DNA from 3 places in the Paraburkholderia sp. EG287B genome. Region 1 is predicted to be linked to each of the others. Evidence: predicted binding sites of a transcription regulator. Region 1 holds the regulator's gene; each other region holds the start of a gene.
The links. The regulator HrcA, encoded in region 1, represses chaperone genes, less so after heat shock. The targets are predictions, from matches to a motif close to TTAGCACTCNNNNNNNNNGAGTGCTAA.
Positions count from the first base shown of each region.

Region 2: groES (co-chaperone GroES) is a predicted target of HrcA. The motif match lies at 1,193-1,219, and genes of this name have one in related genera.
Region 3: rpoH (RNA polymerase sigma factor RpoH) is a predicted target of HrcA. The motif match lies at 1,252-1,278, and genes of this name have one in related genera.

Region 1 is NZ_JBFRCG010000014.1:120,615-122,881, forward strand. Features, by position in the region: gene AB4Y40_RS25940 (NAD kinase) at 1-591, opposite strand, end outside; gene hrcA (heat-inducible transcriptional repressor HrcA) at 853-1,872, shown strand; gene hemH (ferrochelatase) at 2,079-2,267, shown strand, end outside.
Region 2 is NZ_JBFRCG010000014.1:258,847-261,113, reverse strand. Features, by position in the region: gene groL (chaperonin GroEL) at 1-764, opposite strand, end outside; gene groES (co-chaperone GroES) at 809-1,099, opposite strand; gene AB4Y40_RS26495 (hypothetical protein) at 1,939-2,267, shown strand, end outside.
Region 3 is NZ_JBFRCG010000034.1:12,257-14,523, reverse strand. Features, by position in the region: gene leuA (2-isopropylmalate synthase) at 1-232, shown strand, start outside; gene AB4Y40_RS39435 (nuclear transport factor 2 family protein) at 374-757, opposite strand; gene rpoH (RNA polymerase sigma factor RpoH) at 1,334-2,267, shown strand, end outside.

The sequences.
Region 1 (2,267 bases):
GAGCGCGTAGGCGGTCGAGCCCGTGGGCGTCGCGACGATCAGACCGTCGGAGCGCTGGTTGTACATGAAGCGGCCATCCACGTTCACGCGCAGTTCGGCCATGCCCGAAAAGCCGCTACGGTTCACGACCACGTCGTTGAAGGCGAGCGCGTGGTAGATCGGGTCGCCGTCGCGCGTGATGCGCGACTCCAGCAGCGAGCGCTCCTCGCGCTCGAACGAGCCCGCGAGCAGTTGCGGCACGACTTCCTGCATCTCGGAGAACGCGATGTCGGTGATGAAGCCGAGCCGCCCGTGGTTGATGCCGATGAGCGGCGTGCGGTAGGGCGCGAGCTGGCGGCCGATGCCGAGCATCGTGCCGTCGCCGCCGAGCACCACGGCCACGTCCGCGCGCGCGCCGATTTCGGCCGGCTGCAGCGCGGGATAGCCCTGCGCGCCGATTTCCTCTGCGGTCTGCGCTTCGAACACGACCTCGAAGCCGCGCTTCGAAATGGTCTGGGCGAGCGCCGTCAGCGGCTCGGCAATGCCTGGCGTATTGCTGCGCCCAACGAGCGCAACCGTCTTGAACTGGCTCTGGATCTTCTGGATCTGCATGCCGGCATTACACCATAGTCAGGTCACGAAAAGAACCTGGCGCCACGCCGGGTGCGGCCCGCCGGGCCTTGCGCGCCGCGCTCTCCAGCCCGAAGCCGGTGACACGGCGATGACAACGCGCCGGGTACCGGGCGATGTGTGGTGCAATCCGCCCGGCGACGGCGGCCGAAACCGGCCCGCCCCGCGCTGCAGGCGTGCCTGCCGGGCCCGGCATGGCGGCGTACTCGCGGCCAAAGCGCCATTAGGCTAAAATTTTGAGTCATGCTAGATCCCCGCGCACAAACCCTCCTCAAGACGCTGATCGAGCGCTACATCGCCGAAGGTCAGCCGGTCGGCTCGCGCACGCTGTCGCGCTATTCCGGCCTGGAACTTAGCCCGGCGACGATCCGCAACGTCATGTCGGACCTCGAGGAGCTGGGTCTCGTGTCCAGCCCGCATACCTCGGCCGGGCGTGTGCCCACGCCGCGCGGCTACCGCCTGTTCGTCGACACCATGCTCACCGTCGAGCCCAGCTCCGACGACGACGCGCTCACGCGCGCGGTGAAGACCACGCTGCGCCCCGGCGAGCCGCAGAAGGTGGTGGCGGCGGCCGCCAGCGTGCTGTCGAACCTCTCGCAGTTCGCCGGGGTGGTGCTGACGCCCCGGCGCAGCCACGTGTTCAAGCAGATCGAGTTCATGCGCCTGTCCGACAAGCGCATCCTGCTCATCATCGTGACGCCCGAAGGCGACGTGCAGAACCGCATCATGGCGACGCAGCGCGACTTCACGCCTTCCGAGCTCATCGAAGCCTCTAATTACATCAACGCGCACTTCGCGGGCCTGTCGTTCGACGAGGTGCGCCGCCGCCTGCGCGAGGAAATCGACGCGCTGCGCGGCGACATGACCACGCTCATGCACGCGGCCGTGACCGCGAGCACCGAAGAGCCCGAAAGCGGCGATACCCTGCTCATTTCCGGCGAGCGCAACCTGCTCGAAGTGGCCGACCTTTCCTCGGACATGGCGCGCCTGCGCAAGCTCTTCGACGTGTTCGACCAGAAAACCAGTCTCCTGCAGCTGCTCGACGTCTCGAGCCACGCGCAGGGCGTGCAGATTTTCATTGGCGGCGAGTCGCAACTCGTGCCGATCGAGGAAATGAGCGTGGTGACGGCTCCCTACGAGGTGAACGGCAAGATCGTCGGCACCCTCGGCGTGATCGGGCCGACGCGCATGGCGTACAACCGGGTGATTCCGATCGTCGACATCACCGCGCGCCTGCTCTCGCTCACGCTGAGCCAGAACTGAGCGCCGCATCGGGCGCAGCGGGCATCGGGCACCCCTCGCCTTTCCGACGATCATCCCTGAAAGGCGCGGCGCGCGCCATCGGCCGAATGGCCAACGTGCGGCGAGTCGCTGCGTCGCGGCTGCGGTTTGGCCCGCCAGGACCGCCCGCTATAATGCTTGTTTCATGCAACCGTTGCTGCGCATTCGCGCGGCGCCACTGATCGCCTATGCGTTTCGACCTGGAGCGGCCTTCGCAGTCCGCCGCGGCGCATCGCGTCGCCGTGCTGCTCATCAACCTGGGCACGCCGGACGCGCCCACGCCGCGCGCCGTGCGCCGCTATCTCGCGCAGTTTCTGTCCGATCCGCGCGTGGTCGAGATTCCGGCGCCGATCTGGCAGGTCATCCTGCGCACGCTG
Region 2 (2,267 bases), 140 kb from region 1:
TCGACGTCTTCAGCGATGATCAGCAGCGGACGGCCAGCCTTCGCGACTTGTTCCAGAACCGGCAGCAGATCGCGGATGTTCGAGATCTTCTTGTCGAACAGCAGGACGAACGGGCTTTCCAGCACGGCGACTTGCTTGTCCGGGTTGTTGATGAAGTACGGCGAGAGGTAGCCGCGGTCGAACTGCATACCTTCGACGACTTCCAGCTCGTCTTGCAGCGACTTGCCGTCTTCGACGGTGATCACGCCTTCCTTGCCAACCTTGTCCATCGCTTCAGCGATACGGTCGCCGATCGACGTGTCGCTGTTTGCCGAGATCGAGCCGACTTGCGCGATTTCCTTGTTGGTCGTGCAGGGCTTGCTGACCTTGCGCAGCTCTTCGATTGCTGCTGCGACGGCCTTGTCGATGCCGCGCTTCAGGTCCATCGGGTTCATGCCCGATGCGACGTACTTCATGCCTTCGCGGACGATCGACTGGGCCAGAACCGTAGCCGTCGTCGTGCCGTCACCGGCGTTGTCGCTAGTCTTGGAAGCGACTTCCTTGACCATTTGCGCGCCCATGTTCTGGAGCTTGTCCTTGAGCTCGATTTCCTTTGCGACCGAGACACCGTCCTTGGTGACCGTCGGGCCGCCGAACGAGCGCTCGAGGACCACATTGCGGCCCTTCGGACCCAGCGTGACCTTCACTGCGTTGGCGAGAATGTTCACGCCTTCAACCATCTTGGAACGGGCGGAATCGCCGAACACGACGTCTTTAGCTGCCATCTTCTAACTCCTTGAATTCTTGAATAGTGAGCGGTGGAATGAACTTACTTGTTCACCACGGCCATGATGTCTTCTTCGCGCATCACGAGCAGTTCGTTGCCATCGACCTTGACGGTCTGGCCAGCGTACTTGCCGAACAGAACGCGATCGCCGACCTTCACGTCGAGCGCGATCAGGGCGCCCTTGTCGTCGCGCTTGCCCGGGCCGATGGCCAGGACTTCGCCTTGATCCGGCTTTTCTGCCGCTGCGTCCGGGATCACGATGCCCGAAGCGGTCTTGGTTTCTTGATCCAGGCGCTTGACGATCACGCGATCATGCAAAGGACGAAGGTTCATGGATAGATCCTCTCTTGATTAGGACTTGAAGCGACTCAAGAAAACCTGGCTGCCGGTAACCGCCAGCCAGAGATGTTGTTAGCACCAGAGTTGTTAGCACTCTCATGCGGTGAGTGCTAATTATATGGACGGGGAGTGACAAATTCAAGAAGGGGCGGAATGGGGAATTTCCGTTGAGATTGGTTCGACCCCGGAGGCACTTTTGCTAGTTCCGGTTAGAACTATCGGATGTCGGGCCTGAGTGCCACATCGAATTATTCTTCAATTAAAACAATAAGATAGATCGCCGCGACATCCGAACCGACAAGAAACCGCATGACTCTGGAAGCAACGGCATCCAGCAAGTGGGCCCCGGCTTGCCGGGTCATCCGGGACGCCTCTCGGGGAAATCCCCGATCCCGCCATGATCCGGCGCGATTTATATGCACAACCGGTTTGTTGGCGCCCACTGCTCGCGGGCAGCGCATATGTGCGGTAGGCAACACCGGCAATTAACGGATGAACGGAAAATCACTCATATGATCTTTCGAGCGGCTGCGCCCGGTCAGGCGCCGCCGCTCTCCTGCGCATGCAGATCGTGGGTTCCGCGAGGCTTCGCCGATCGCTTCAACGACGATCCTGAACATGCCGAAATGGCGTCGCCATGACGGTGGAACGACAGCATGTCAGCTCAGATGACTCGTAACCAGAGTTTCCCCACACCGTGCAAGTTCTGTGGCGGGGCGCTCTATCAGTACGCCGATTCCTGCCCTTACTGCGGCACGGATCGTCCGCTGGATACCGTTGCGCACGCGCGCTCCAAAGCCACGTTGAGAGTCCTCGATTCCGCGGCAGCGTCTATGCCTGCCGTCGCAAAGGTCGCGTTTGCCGGCGCAGCCGCATCCAGTCGCCCCACGGTGCAGGCCGACTATCTGCACCACTATCAACTCGAGCAACACCGCCCGTTCTGGCACACCGGTAAAGGGCGCTTCGCGAAGGGCGTATTGCTCGCCTGGCTCATCGTCGCAATCGCCTACGCTGGGTTTCTGCTGTACGGCGAAAGACCCGGGCGGCAAAGAGAAGTACGCGCCTCGCGTGCGAGCCTCGCGGAGAACAGCTCGCCAAACGCGAATGCCGCACTCGCGCGTGACGCGAACAATCAGGAAGCGCGCGAGGTACCGCGCAACAG
Region 3 (2,267 bases), on a different contig from region 1:
CGCCGCCGCCATCGCGGCAATGGCCAGTGAGCACATTGAAATCACGTCGTTCGAGACCGAGCGCACGTCGCAGGGCGGCACAGCAGTGTTCGTCGGCGCACGCGTAGGCGGCCAGCCGCTGCGCCACGGTGTTGGCGTGGGCGAAGACGCGGTCCACGCGTGCGTCGCGGCAGTCGTCAGCGCGGTGAATCGCGCAGTCTGGCCGCAAGTGGATCGGCGCGCAGCGGCCTGACACCTTCCGCGCGCGGTGCGCGAAGCAGTTTGAGTTTGAGCAGGGAAATCGGCGGCATTGTTGAGCGCCGGCGGCAAAACGGGCCGCCGGCGTGCGCCTGAAGCGCCTACGCGGCCTTTCAGCGAGTGGACTTACCGGTCGTCACTCGATCGCGCAACGCGTCGCCTGCCATGCGAGCAGACGCCAGTGGCCCCCTTCCTGCGTCTGGATCGCCGTATAGGCAATCGGAAAGAGCAGCGCACCGTTGTTCGCTTCCATCTCGATGAGCACGCGGCCGGAGACCACGCAGGCCTCGTTGCCCGCGTGCAGCACGTCCTGCGACTGGATCTCGATCTGGCGGTAGCGGCGGCGGCCCGCCGTGATCGCCTCGATGAACTGCTGCTTGGTCTCGCGTTTGCCGTTGGTGTGCACGAAGGTCGCGTGATCGGACAGCAACTGGTCCAGCGACGTGCCGTCGCCGTCGACCATCGCGCGAAAACGCTCGCGCTCAAGTCCGCGAATCGCATCGATTAGTTTTGCCGCCATCGCTCGAGCCCCTTGCGCGTCGGTCCGCGCCTGAGCGCAGATCTACGCCGAAGATTTTCTGCATACGTCTGGCTGAAATTTATACCAGGTTTTGGCGCAAGGATACTTGCGATCAAAGACATCGCCTCCATGTATGGGGCATACGCCACGCGCCCGGTGAAAACCGCGCGTGGCGACAGCGACATCCCGGCGGCCGCGCCCGGATGTCGCAGCGCAGCACTTTCGTCTTTGTCCGATGTCTATTTGTCAGATTCCGTGGCAAGGTCCAGGCGCTCCGCGGTCCTTCGAGCGTCGCTGATTCCACCCTTTATTTCCTGCGCCCTCGCGCTGGACTACTGCCCTGTTCTAGAGTGTTCCTTCGGCCTGCCCCCTGTGCGGGCCTGCGCCGGGCGCCAGGCCCCGCCCTGCTTGACGGCCGGCGTTTAGTGTAATCTATCGATACAACCATTTCGATAGGGATCAAGGAACCTTGAAGCCCCTACAGACTCCAAGTATTAGCACTCGGGGATTCAGAGTGCTAACATCCACCGTGGAGTCGGTGTCTGACTTTTGCAAGATTCCTGAGGAGTTCGCTACGTGAGCAACGCAATGACCATGACCCTTCCGAGTACGCTGAGCCCGTCGTCGGCCAAGGCCGGGGGCTCATTGGCGCTCGCGAATGCTTCCCTGTTGCCCGGCCAGCTGGGCAACATCGACGCCTATATTCAGGCCGTGAACCGGATCCCGATGCTGACGCCACAAGAAGAGCGTCAGTTCGCGACCGAGTTTCGCGAGCAGAACAATCTTGAAGGCGCGCGCCGCCTGGTGCTGTCGCACCTGCGCCTCGTGGTGTCGATCGCGCGCAATTATCTCGGTTACGGCCTGCCGCACGCCGACCTGATCCAGGAAGGCAACATCGGCCTGATGAAGGCCGTGAAGCGCTTCGACCCCGAGCAGAACGTGCGTCTCGTGTCGTACGCCATGCACTGGATCAAGGCCGAGATCCACGAGTACATCCTGCGCAACTGGCGCATGGTGAAGGTCGCCACGACCAAGGCGCAGCGCAAGCTGTTCTTCAACCTGCGCAGCCACAAGCAGGGCCTGCAGTCGTTCACGCCGGAAGAAATCGACGGCCTCGCGCAGGAACTGAACGTGAAGCGCGAAGAGGTCGTGGAAATGGAAACGCGCCTCTCGGGCGCCGACATCGCGCTCGAAGGCCAGACCGAAGACGGCGAGGAGTCGTTCGCCCCGATCGCCTGGCTCGCCGACTCGCACAGCGAGCCGAGCGCCGTGCTCGCCGCACGTTCGCGCGACCGCCTGCAGTCGGACGGCATTGCGAGCGCGCTGGAAGCGCTCGACGCACGCAGCCGCCGCATCATCGAGGCGCGCTGGCTCAACGTGGACGACGACGGTTCGGGCGGCTCGACCCTGCACGAACTGGCCGACGAGTTCGGCGTTTCGGCCGAGCGCATTCGCCAGATCGAGGCGAGCGCCATGAAGAAGATGCGCACCGCGCTCGCCGACTACGCGT